One region of the Paenibacillus sp. Dod16 genome, then DNA from elsewhere that is predicted to be linked to it. Evidence: a T-box and tRNA genes for the amino acid it is inferred to sense, from the RefSeq annotation. Region 1 holds a T-box; the other holds one or more tRNA genes.

Region 1 (6,253 bases):
TCAGCGTACCTCCTTCCCAGTTCGAGGGCATGTTTATCTCTGGCGCTCATACGGTAGAAGATATCGATGCTACCATTGAAGCCAACTACAACGCCTTCAAAAGCCTATGAGTTACGGGGGAAATTGGAGCAAACGCGGCGAATGGCTGGAGCTGACGCCGGGTAAGGCGCTATTGAGTCTGCCGGATCGGAACGAAGCCGCTGCCAAGTGGCTTATGGAAACGGTCGGTATGCCCGAGAAGCTGTATCGTAAGCTTCGTCATGAACAGGGGATACAATGGAGAGGGGATCGGCTTCGGCTGGTCCTTTTTCCTTATCGGGATTACGGCATCGAACCGAGATGGCAGGAGCTTGATGTATTGTATGAGGACGATTTTTGCCTGGTTGTGAACAAACCGGCCGGTATGGCGGTCCATCCGGACAACGAGAGCCGCGAGACGACCCTGAATCATGCGGTTGCCGCATATTACGAAGCCGAAGGCATCCATACGGCAGTCCGGCATATTCATCGGCTGGATAAGGATACAACAGGTCCCGTACTGTATGCCAAGAACGAATATGCGCAGCTAAAGCTTGACGAGGACATGCGGGAGAAGAAGATCGTCCGGATATACGCGGCTATCGTTCAGGGGAGGGTCTCTCAGGATCTGAAGAGAATCGATCTGCCGATAGGCAAAGACCGCTATCATTCAAGCCGTCGGAGAGTTTCATTAACCGGGCAGGCTGCAATCACGCATATTCTATCATCCGAGGTGTATCCGAAAGCCAGCCTGCTGCAAATTCGACTGGAAACCGGCCGGACGCATCAGATCCGGGTGCATCTAAGTCATATGGGACACCCGCTTCTGGGAGATTCCTTATACGGAGGACCAGGGGCGTTTCCGCGCCAAGCGCTGCATGGCGAACGTCTGCTATTTACTCATCCTTTCTCGGGCGAGGATATTGAGGTGAATGCACCCTGGCCTCTGGATATGTTGGAGTTAAGAGAGCGAATCATAGAGACATCGGACCGGTAAGAAATTTTGCAAGATCCTGAATGAACCTGTAACTTTCACGCACAATTCGCAAAAAAGTCATGCTCTCCTATTTTCGGCATATAGATAAATTGAGTGGCAAAACTTAGGCTCATGCCGTGATAACAGATCACGGATAGTATATGCCAAAAAGGAGGACATTCCCGTGTTTGACCAGTCCTACGGATTGCGGTTCGATATTTACGAGCGTATTAATTTAACGGAAGATTTGCCGGGAATCGAAGAATTGGAAGAGGCGGAGTTGATCCCGCATATTCAGGTGATCAGTCAGCAGGACCAGGCTACGCTTCGGGGTCATCTGCTTCTTGCAGGCCTGTATAAAGGTGACACCGAAGCAGGAGAGACGGAGCCGCTCGAACACTGGATCCCGGTTGAAATCACGGTCCCGATGAACCGGGTATCATCATTGGATGACATCGCGGTCGAGATCGAGAATTTTGACGTGGATTTGTTATCCAAACGCAGCTTGAACATTACAGGGGTTCTGTCGCTCAAAGGAATTCAGGCGGCGGCTCCGGGAGCCCGTGACCAAGTATGGGCCAATGAGGAATTCACAGTGGTACATGCTCCTGAAGCGACTGATTTGTATTCGAACGGGGAGCAGCAGTTCGCAGCCAACCCGTACGACCAGCTTCATGGCAGCGGTGCTCATACAGACGCTAACTCGCCTTCTCCTTCTTACTTCAACGAGGCTCAGACCAGAGCCCAAGAGTTCGGGACGGATGCGCGCACACAGCAGTATCTGGAATCCTGGGTGCAGTATGAGAACCAAACACGGGATTCACAGGACTCAGCAGACAGCACCATTAGCATTTCTAATTCGCCTGAAGCTCGGGATACGGTCGAATATGCCTTACATAATGAGACGGAAGCTCAGGCAGCTGAGTCGTCGATTCCAAGTGTATGGCAATTCGAACGGGCTTCGGTCCAGCCCGAGCCGGAGCAAGAAGATCCAGCAGCCGGTTTTCCGGGTGTCATTGAGCGTAAGGGTGAAGAAGTGGAAGCCGTTCCGGTACTGGAATCACCGGAAACGGAGGAAGTGCAGCCTGTTTTTGCTGAGGAAGAATTCCCTTCGGAGGATATGGATGATATAACGGAAGAGGTTTCCATTAAAGCCGAAGAGGTTCCGACCAAGCCGGAGTTAAAGGTGGCCTTCAACACGAAGAACAGCAGCACAACCAGCGCATCGGGCGTAGGCTTCTCTTCGTTGCTTCAATCGAGCAGAACGGTTCAGGATCAAGCCGCTCGGGACGAGGAAGAAGAGACGGAGGAATTGGTTGACTCCGCAACGGCCGAGGAGGTGGAGTGGAAGAGTCTGTTCCTGGGTAACCGCCGTGAGGAAACGCCTTTCCGCAAGGTCCGGATGTGCATTGTGCAGCGTGAGGAGACGCTTGACGTGATTGCCGAGCGTTATCAACTGACGCCGCGAGAGCTTTTGTTATATAACCGCATGTCCGAGCAGAATGTGGAAGAAGGCCAGGTATTATACATTCCCCAGTAATCAGCGGAGGAAGCGATCGCGTAAGAACAAGCAGGTCAAGGTAGGATATCCTTGGCCTGTTTTTTGTGTTTGGCGGGGAGTCGGTTAGAAGAAGAGGGGAATCGGACGAGCCGGGGCTTCTTTTTACAATGTATTAGCATTAATTTGGATCGACAGGTATGATGTCTAAATCGTTCGGAAACACTCGAAATATTGACTATATGCAACAACCACGGTATATTTGAATAGTATATGTACAGGTATTCCTAAAGCTAGAACAACGTTGAACGGGAAGAGTAGGAAGGTATGGCCTTCAGAGAGCGGAATTGCTAACAAGCGCTGTGAGATTCCGCAGGAACCAGCTTGCCGAAGTCGCCCCGGAGTTGCGGACTTGAGATAGAGTAGGGATCGATCGCTACCCTGGTTAGAGTTCGCCGGCCGCAGCCGTTATCTGTGTAAAGTGTCGTGCTTGATCGCAGGCCTTTCATGTTCTGCATGGGAGGACTCGATTCATGAATGATTATAAGCGCGAAACAAAGGTGGTACCGCGAGAGAACAGTCTTTCGTCCTTTGAGGACGAAGGGCTTTTTTTGTTTCACGCAAACATGGATATCCATGGCCACGCCCGGAGGCTAAAACGTTACGGGTTGGCAAAACTGATTAACAGTATCGGAGGTACGAAAATATGGATCAAAAACAAAACCAATCCCAGTTAGACATGCCGACGACGTATGATCCGAAGGCAGCCGAACAAAAATGGTATCCGTACTGGAAGGAAGGCGGCTTCTTTGAAGCTGGCAAACGACCGGACGCGGAGCCGTATACGATTGTTATTCCTCCACCAAACGTTACGGGAATGCTTCACATCGGCCATGCCCTTGACTTTACGCTGCAGGATATCCTGATTCGCGTAAAGCGGATGCAGGGCTATGATGCGTTGTGGCTGCCGGGTTCTGACCATGCGGGCATCGCCACGCAAACCAAGGTTGAGCAGAAGCTTCGCGAAGAAGGCGTTACCCGCTACGATCTGGGACGTGAAAAATTCCTGGAGAAAGTGTGGGAATGGAAGGATCTATATGCGAATACGATCCGTGACCAATGGTCCAAGATCGGCCTGTCCCTCGATTACTCCAGAGAGCGTTTCACGCTCGACGAGGGGTTGTCGGAAGCGGTTCGGGAAGTATTCGTCAAGCTCTATGATAAGGGGCTTATATATCGCGGCAAACGCATTATCAACTGGGACCCGGCTGCTCGCACGGCTTTGTCCGATATCGAAGTGGAGTACAAAGAGGTCAACGGCCATTTGTACCACTTGCAATACCCGCTCAAAGACGGCAGCGGCTCCATTACCGTAGCAACCACCCGCCCGGAGACCATGCTTGGCGATACGGCGGTAGCCGTTCATCCGGAAGATGAGCGCTATAAAGACATGATCGGCAAGACATTGGTCCTGCCTATTGTCGGCCGAGAAATTCCGGTTATTGCCGATGAGTATGTGGAGAAGGATTTCGGCAGCGGAGCGGTTAAAATTACGCCGGCCCATGATCCGAATGACTTCGAAATGGGTCTGAGACATGATCTGCCGCAAATCACCGTGATGGATGAATCCGGGACGATGAATGAATTTGCCGGCAAGTACCAGGGTCTTGACCGAGCAGAATGCCGCAAGCAGATCGTAAGCGACATGAAGGAATCGGGCGTGCTGCTTCGCATCGAAGATCATGTTCATCAGGTTGGCCATAGCGAAAGATCCGGCGCCGTTGTCGAGCCGTATCTGTCGACGCAGTGGTTTGTTAAGATGCAGCCGCTTGCGGAAGCAGCCGTTACTGCGCAGAAATCCGGCAAGGGCGTAAATTTCGTGCCTGACCGGTTCGAGAGAACCTACCTGCATTGGATGGAGAATGTGCGCGATTGGTGCATCTCTCGTCAATTGTGGTGGGGCCACCGGATTCCGGCCTGGTATTCCGAATCCACGGGCGAAGTGGTTGTTGCCATGAATGAAGAGGAAGCGCGCGCGAAGCTTGGCAAGGACGATCTGAGACAGGATGAGGATGTGCTGGATACCTGGTTCAGCTCGGCATTGTGGCCGTTCTCGACCATGGGCTGGCCGAATCTGGACAGTGAGGATTTCAAACGTTATTATCCGACAAGCGTTCTCGTAACGGGTTATGATATTATTCCGTTCTGGGTTTCGCGGATGATTTTCCAAGGGCTTGAATTTACGGATCAAATGCCGTTCAAAGATACGCTTATCCATGGTCTGGTTCGGGATAGCGAAGGCCGCAAGATGTCCAAGTCGCTCGGCAATGGTATCGATCCGCTCGAGGTTATCGAACAGTATGGCGCAGATGCCATGCGTTATATGATATCGACCGGCAGTACGCCGGGTCAGGATCTTCGATTCCGCTGGGAACGTGTGGAACAAGCGCGTAACTTCGCGAACAAGATCTGGAATGCGTCACGTTTTGCACTCATGAATCTGGAGGGCTTCACGGCGGCGGATATCGACATTTCCGGAGAGCTGGGAACGGCCGACCGTTGGATTTTGCATCGTCTGAACGAAACTTCCCGCGACATTACGCGTCTAATTGATGCCTACGAATTTGGCGAAACCGGTCGACTTCTCTACAATTTCATCTGGGATGATCTGTGTGACTGGTATATTGAATTTGCTAAGCTGTCCCTGTACGGCGAGGATCAAGCGGCCAAGAAAAAGACGCAGTCGGTGCTTGCCTATGTGCTGGACCGCACGATGCGCTTGATCCACCCGTTCATGCCGTTCATCTCCGAAGAGATCTGGCAGCATTTGCCGCATGAAGGAGAGACGGTGATGCTGGCTTCATGGCCGACCTATGATGAAGCATTTGAGAATGCGGAAGCCGTTACCGAAATGAACCTGCTGATGGATGTCATCCGTGCTGTACGTAACATCCGGGCGGAAGTAAACGTACCGATGAGCAAAAAAGTAGAACTCCAGTTGAAGCCGGTAAGCGAGCAAATTGCCGGCATCATCGATCGCAATGCGGATTATATTCGCCGCTTTTGCAACACGTCGGAGTATCAATCCTCCCTTGCGCTTGAGGCGCCGGATAAGGCGATGACCGCCGTGGTAACAGGTGTTGAAATGTATCTGCCGCTTGCCGGGTTGATCGATATCGCTCAGGAGATCACGCGTCTGGAGAAGGAAATTCAGCACTTGAACAGCGAAGTCGAGCGTGTGGAGAAGAAGCTGAACAATCCTGGTTTCGTATCGAAAGCACCTGAAAAGGTGATTGAAGAAGAACGGGCGAAGCTTGCGGATTACTCGGACAAACGCAGTAAAGTGATTGCGCGCATCGAAGAACTGAGAGGCTAAAGGGCAAGATGAATCTGGACCAGAAGGTGAGAACGATGGTTGATCATTCGGCAGCTGCAGTGGCAGCTCCGTTCCATACCTATGAGGAAGCGGTAGCTTGGATCAACGGGCTGATTCCGTTTGGAATCCGCCCGGGCATGGATAGAATTCAGCGATTGATGGAGCTTCTCGGCCATCCGGAGCGGCGGTTAAAATTTATTCACGTGGCCGGAACGAATGGAAAAGGCTCCACATGCGCTTTTTTAACAAAGGTTCTGCTTCAAGGGGGATTCACGGTTGGCACCTACACGTCTCCCTATATTACGAAGTTTACCAATCGGTTTCAGTATAACGGCGAGGACATACCGGAAGAGACGCTGCTTGAACTCGCTAATCGCTTAGAGCC
Region 2 (6,253 bases), on a different contig from region 1:
GACAAAGCCGATCGACGGTCGTACGGTCGGGTTGGCGAGATCGATTCATGCTGGAATTTACTTGCTGCTGCTTACCGGGGCGCTCTCAGCAGGCTCACTGGTCGTAGGATTGATCAAGCATGGCGTGCTGTTCTTTCTGATCTATATCATGGAGTTAATTCTGATGAATATGCTCATTCTGGTGAGCACTTCCTTGGTTTATCTGTTGCTGCTTAAGTATTGGGATGGAGAGAAACTGAAGGATCTGATCAATTATGTACAGATTGGGCTTTCCGCCGCGCTGGCCATTGGCTATCAGTTTGTGATCCGTTCCTTTGATCTGATTGATTTCAATTTGGTATTTACGCCGGCCTGGTGGCAGATTCTGCTTCCGCCGGTGTGGTTTGCGGCTCCGTATGAGTGGCTGTTTGGCGAGGGGAGCGGATGGCTGACCGTTCTCTCGTTGCTGGCTGTATTGGTACCGATTGTGCTTATGATCGTTTATGTCCGTTATATTCCTTCTTTCGAGCAGCATCTGGAGAAGCTGGCTTACAGCGAAGCGGGAAAAGGGCGGGAGCGCGGGCGATTGGACAGATTCTTGGCCAAATTGGTATGCCGGTCGCGCACGGAGCAGGCTTGTTTCCGATTATCTGCCAGCATGCTGAAGAATGAGAGAGAATTTAAGCTTAAAGTGTATCCAACACTCGGATTGTCCGTGTTACTGCCTTATTTATTTTTTGTCTCCACAATCCGCAACTCCTCATTGACCGAAATCAGCCAGGGATCGTCGTACTATGTACTGCACACGATGCTTATTATGATTGTAACGGCCGTTATGATGCTGAAATTCTCCGGCAAGCCCAAAGCCTTCTGGCTGTTTGGCGCAGCCCCGATGCCAAGCATGAATCCATTATACCAAGGGGTATTAAAGGCTTTTGCGGTCAAAATGTTTCTACCGCTCTTCACTGTGAACGCGGTCATATTCCTGATTCTGTTCGGAAGCCGGATTATCCCGGATGTTCTCATCGTATTCCTTACCGGCTTGGTGTTGATTCCTTTATCAGCCAAGGCAGTTCTGCGCACTCCGCCGTTCTCTCAGGCGTTTAATATGGCTCAGCAGAAAGACGGCTGGTGGGTGCTGCTTTTCTTCATTGTAGTGGGCGGATTATGCGGTTTGCATTATGCAAGCAGCACGCTTCCCTATGGCATGTTAGCATATATCCTCGTGCTGCTCGTTGCGAATGGTTTGGCATGGACCAAGCTGTATAAGTGAATCGGGGAATGACAGGAAGAGGAGGGGAAGATGAAGCGGATTACGCTAAGAGGATAAAATACGGACCAGCTGCCGGGTAAAGAACCATACCGGGTGCAGGGTTATGTGAATTAGATCGGGCAGAGAGGAAGGATCAAGACTAATTCCCCAGTCTCCTTCGCTCCACCCGGATAGCATGGATGGAGGCCCGGGTGCTTCCAAATTATAGGTTTCCCGTAATCGATTTATTGTTTCTTGGTTGAGCGAGCTGTTGTCTTCCCCGTAGGTTGTATGTGGTCCGAATGTTAGTAAAAGAACGATTAGGCATAATAAAGTCTTGTTTCGCAATGGTTATTCTCCTTATAAGGCGGTATGGCGTTATTCAGTTACAACATACACAAAAACATAACGATTAACAAGTTTCTATCTTTGGGACCGAGGATAGAGAAGGGGCATTCGATAGGGTGCCTCTTTTTTATTTCATGTGTTCCATCTGGTGTTTTGGGGACAGGTGTATTTTTTAATTGTGTGAGAAGAGATGTCAGGAAATTAATGAAATCTAGCGTTCCAAACAGTTGAACAAGAACATTAGTTCGTATATAATATATATATATCTAATTAACTTCCTTTTTTACTCTATATTTCATAGATCCATGATGGATTCCCCCACATATGTATTTAATTACCTGTTGTTATGCCTTCCGGGCCTTATATAATCAACTTAGATGGTGTCAGGATGTTAATATAGTAGTTATTCTGGCTTAGTCATTTTCGCATGGTCGTGGATTCTTGATAACTACCTCTTGGTTTAGTTTTATGGATTGAACGTTGTAGTGGTTCGATTTGTTTTGCTGTAAGTTCCGAGCGTAAGTTTTAACCATATCGGAGCTAAAACGCCGTTTGATGTTTTTTCTTTTTCCATCAGAGTTTCCAGACAAATAAGAAGTGGCAGGCGCCATCGGAATCGACCTCAAGAACATTCATCATTTAGAGACGACTTGATAGAAACTGAGGGGCTGTTTGTATATCGTTTATTTTATGAACGATATAATCATTCAGTATAATCAGAGTGTATCGGGAACTGGCGTAGTACACATTAGACATTTCTTATGGTATAGGGAGGAAAGCTTTGAATGGAAGCTATTTGGTTCATGGTGTTTTCGACATTTGAAACACTGGCGATTTATTCGATAATCATGACATTGCTTAGATTTAAAACAACAGAGTACATATGGCAGGCGTTGATAGTCATGATCCTTGCCAACTTACAAAGTTTCATTATGCGCAACGAACTTCAACTGGATTATCTTGCTCCCCTCATTACGGTACTGATCTTCGTTTTCTTATTTTCTGCCATTATTAAGATTCCTGTCATCTGGTCGGCGATCTGCACCATACTTGGTTATATGTTTTATGCATTAATTCAGGTCTTTTACATGCTAACTTTGTATGGCTCAATCGAAGCTACTCACAACCATGAGGTAGATGGCTATGTACTTCAGCTATTATCATCACTGACGGGTTTACTTATTTCTTGGATTATGTATAAGTATGCAATAGGCTTTACATATGATCTCGAAAAGTTGCGTATTAAATTTGAACACATCTTACTAATCTCCCTCATCGTAGTTGTTTTGATATTATTGGCGATATTATTTTATCTTAATCGGTTATGGCTTCTTCTTCTCTTTTTTGGTATAACTTTTGGTATTTTCTTATTCTATGCGATCCAAACAAAGGAGTGACAATTGATGATTGAAAGAGCCGCCCTTTGGATATCGGAAGGCATTAAACGACAAGTACCTGAACACCCTTCATCTGTTGGTGTTTTAAAGCATGCTATTGCCATTCTATTAAATATATTATTTATTGTTACATTTACTTTATTAATATCAATTTATACCGGACACATGAAGCAGGCTACTATAGGTTTGATAGGTTTTGCACTGCTAAGACAGTTCTCAGGAGGAATTCACGTTAAGACTGGCGCTGGTTGTATTGCTATTACTACAACTTTGTTTACTGCGGTTTCTTTTGTTGATTTAGGAGAACTGTCTACACAAATTATCAACATCTTAAGTTTGTTGCTAGTAGTTTTATTTGCCCCCAGTCAAATTGCCAAGCAATCAAGAATACCAAGGAAACACTATCCTAAACTTCGTCTAATCAGCTGTATTATTGTTGGGGTGAACTTTTTCATTCAGTCACCAACCTTATCCATAGTATTTTTTATCCAGGCACTAAGTCTAGTTCATTTGAAGGGAGGTGAGACTAGTGTCGGTAATCAACAAATCTAAGCAAAGCTTATTTTCATTTATTGCTTCTGCTCTTACGTTGGTAGCTGTATTCTTTGTTAATTCTGCAAGTCCAGTATTTGTGTATAGTGGTGATACACCTGAAGAGCTTCTGAAATAACCAAAAAATGAATACGTTGTTATTCTGGTTATTGTTTCCGGTTCCTACTAGGTGCCGGAATTTTCTTTTTTATCTTAAGATCAACATCAACATAGTTTTATAAAGTTTATTAAACTGTAGTTATGATTACCAGGAATACTGCTTTCCCTCTAATCAAGTGCAGTCAGGGTAAAAATGACATTGGTTAAAGAACAAATGTTCACATATAATACAAAACAAACGAAATCATATACGAAGACCGGAAAGGGAATATCACCCAACGTAAAATAAAGATACACAACATTCGGGATCAGCGGATCCGGGCAACGTGCCTGGAGACGGGGAAACCCGAGTATTCAATGAAAACAATATCTTGTCTTGGAGACCCGAGAAAGGAAGGGGGACGCATGCTTCCTGATCTGGAACGGAAACTGCAGAGAATCTTGATCAACGATCAGGCGCCTCTGGATCCATGGCCCGACTTTGTGCCCCCAATTCGTCCCCTATGGGTGAAATTCAGCTAGCTAGTCTAAAGAAAAAACCCTTGATGCCAATGGCTCAAGGGTTTTCGGTTATGATCTGTAGTGGGCTCGAACCACTGACCCCTACCCTGTCAAGATAGTGCTCTCCCAGCTGAGCTAACAGATCATGAAATATTTAAAAAGGTAATTCATATATTACCAGCAGACAATGCGACTGTCAATGGTTTTCTCGTTATAAAAAATCACATTCCGGTTCAGACTAAATACAGCATGATTTTGCTAGTGGAGGAGCGTGAATGGTATGGCAGGTGGGAAATCCCATCATTTCAAACGAGCCGGACTGGTGCTCTCGTTGCTGGGGGTAACTGTACTGGGCAGCGGTTGCAGTATCCCGGAGAGAACGTCGGTGCAGCTGGAGCCGCTCCATGGATCAGCAGCGCCCGTAATGCTCGATGTCTACGGCCGTTCTGTAGATCAGGACGTGTATTCCAAGCAGGGAAGCGGGGCACTGGAGCCGGTTCCGCCGATGGATTCGGTGGACACATTACGTGATCTCCAACCATAAAGGGGTGCAGCAACGATCCGTATCAGATCAGTCGTAAGAATGTCTGTATCCACTGCTCGAACAACGAGCAGTGCAAACCGTCGGCTGGCAGGCTGGCGGTTTGCTGTAAAACGGCCGATGTTATTCCTCATCCCATTTGCGGGAATAACCTTTTTTAATCGCCCAAAAGATAGGGTAGATGATAACGGCTGAGATGATAATAGCCCAAAATATCGTGGCTCCCATGCCCATAAAGGCCATGCTCCTTTCAAGAAAACGTTAGTTTATACTATACAGGAAAACGATTATTTTGTATAATATCTCGATCTGCGATATCACTTAGGAATTGATTCTACATAAAGAGGTGTTGAAATGGCAGCAGAAATCATAAATGTATCAACCGAAGAGCAATTGCAGCAGGCGTTGGATATCCGGAAGGATGTTTTCGTGCTTGAACAGAAGGTGCCGATTGACCTGGAGATTGATGAGTACGATCGTCTGGACTCCGATGCGTTTCATGTCCTGATCAAATCGGAGGGACAGTACGCGGCAACCGGACGTATCACCTATTACAATAAAGATTCCGCCAAAATGCAGCGAATTGCGGTTCGTAAGCCCTTCCGTTCCAAAGGGATTGGCCGCGTGCTGATGATGGCATTGGAAGCGCAGGCGCGTGAATTGAAGCTGCAGTATTCTGTACTGGATGCACAGGTTCAAGCGGAGGCATTTTATCGCAAGCTTGGGTATGAGACCATTTCGGACGAGCCGTTTGATGATGCGGGCATTCCCCACGTTCGTATGAAAAAAGAACTGTAGGCTTCTTACCATATATGGTGCCAATGATCCGCACTGTTTAAAAAGAAAAGACCCCGAGAATAAACTCGAGGTCTTTTTAGTCATGATTTTAAAAGTTTGGCAAATTGTCCAGGTTGTTGCTGGGATCGCCATCCGCATTGGAGCGAAGATGTTCGTCACCGTCACGCCCTCGGAATACGTTCAAGTTTTTGATCTCTTTATTCTTGGCCATTTGTTGTGCTGTCTTGTAGTCAACGACACTGCCGTTATCCAGCTTAAGTTCGATGATGTCGCCATCTCCGTTTTTACGGACGCCTATGACTTCTTGTTGTGTATTATCCATATGAATCGCCTCCCGGCATTAGTGTTCCCGGGAAACCTCATAAACTATTCATCTATACTGAACTACAATTCGTATACCCGCTGCTGCTCCACAAATTCCATGATGCCGGTCTTGCCAATGAAAGCTTCGACCTCATCGCTGTAATGCATGAGATAGGTGCGCTCCTGAATTTCTTGTGGGAGGCTAAGCAGCTCATCCAGTGTCGTATGAACCTCGCCGGGACCTTGCAGCTGACATTCATGCAGAATCACTTCACAATCCCGCTCATTCACCAATTGGTTGAGCAGTATAGGGTCGAATACCATGTCAGCACTGTAAAAAATCCGATCATTTAGATAAAGCGAATAGCTGTCCTTGCCGGGAATATGCTGCGTATGAATCAGTTCTACCGAGATGCCGGATGAAATATTGGTCTTCACTCCCGGTTTCAGAGGGTGTACGTCAAATACATCATGCAGGGAGGA

The links. A T-box is a leader RNA that pairs with one kind of tRNA and senses whether it is charged. The one in region 1 lies ahead of ACPV3A_RS34380 (valine--tRNA ligase), so its partner is inferred to be a tRNA-Val.
Region 2: it encodes a tRNA-Val, which carries the amino acid that the T-box ahead of ACPV3A_RS34380 (valine--tRNA ligase) is inferred to sense. The anticodon was not compared.

What each region holds. Positions count from the first base shown of each region.
Region 1 covers NZ_JBNDYG010000069.1:28,736-34,988, reverse strand. Annotated here, with positions in the region: gene hemL (glutamate-1-semialdehyde 2,1-aminomutase) at 1-110, shown strand, start outside; gene ACPV3A_RS34390 (RluA family pseudouridine synthase) at 107-1,015, shown strand; gene ACPV3A_RS34385 (LysM peptidoglycan-binding domain-containing protein) at 1,179-2,534, shown strand; T-box leader at 2,788-3,087, shown strand; gene ACPV3A_RS34380 (valine--tRNA ligase) at 3,199-5,868, shown strand; gene ACPV3A_RS34375 (bifunctional folylpolyglutamate synthase/dihydrofolate synthase) at 5,877-6,253, shown strand, end outside.
Region 2 covers NZ_JBNDYG010000005.1:476,208-482,460, reverse strand. Annotated here, with positions in the region: gene ACPV3A_RS07060 (hypothetical protein) at 1-1,252, shown strand, start outside; gene ACPV3A_RS07055 (hypothetical protein) at 2,365-2,976, shown strand; gene ACPV3A_RS07050 (accessory gene regulator ArgB-like protein) at 2,983-3,528, shown strand; gene ACPV3A_RS07045 (cyclic lactone autoinducer peptide) at 3,497-3,646, shown strand; tRNA gene ACPV3A_RS07040 (tRNA-Val) at 4,201-4,273, opposite strand; gene ACPV3A_RS07035 (hypothetical protein) at 4,409-4,672, shown strand; gene ACPV3A_RS07030 (GNAT family N-acetyltransferase) at 5,024-5,467, shown strand; gene ACPV3A_RS07025 (DUF3892 domain-containing protein) at 5,556-5,789, opposite strand; gene ACPV3A_RS07020 (MBL fold metallo-hydrolase) at 5,852-6,253, opposite strand, start outside.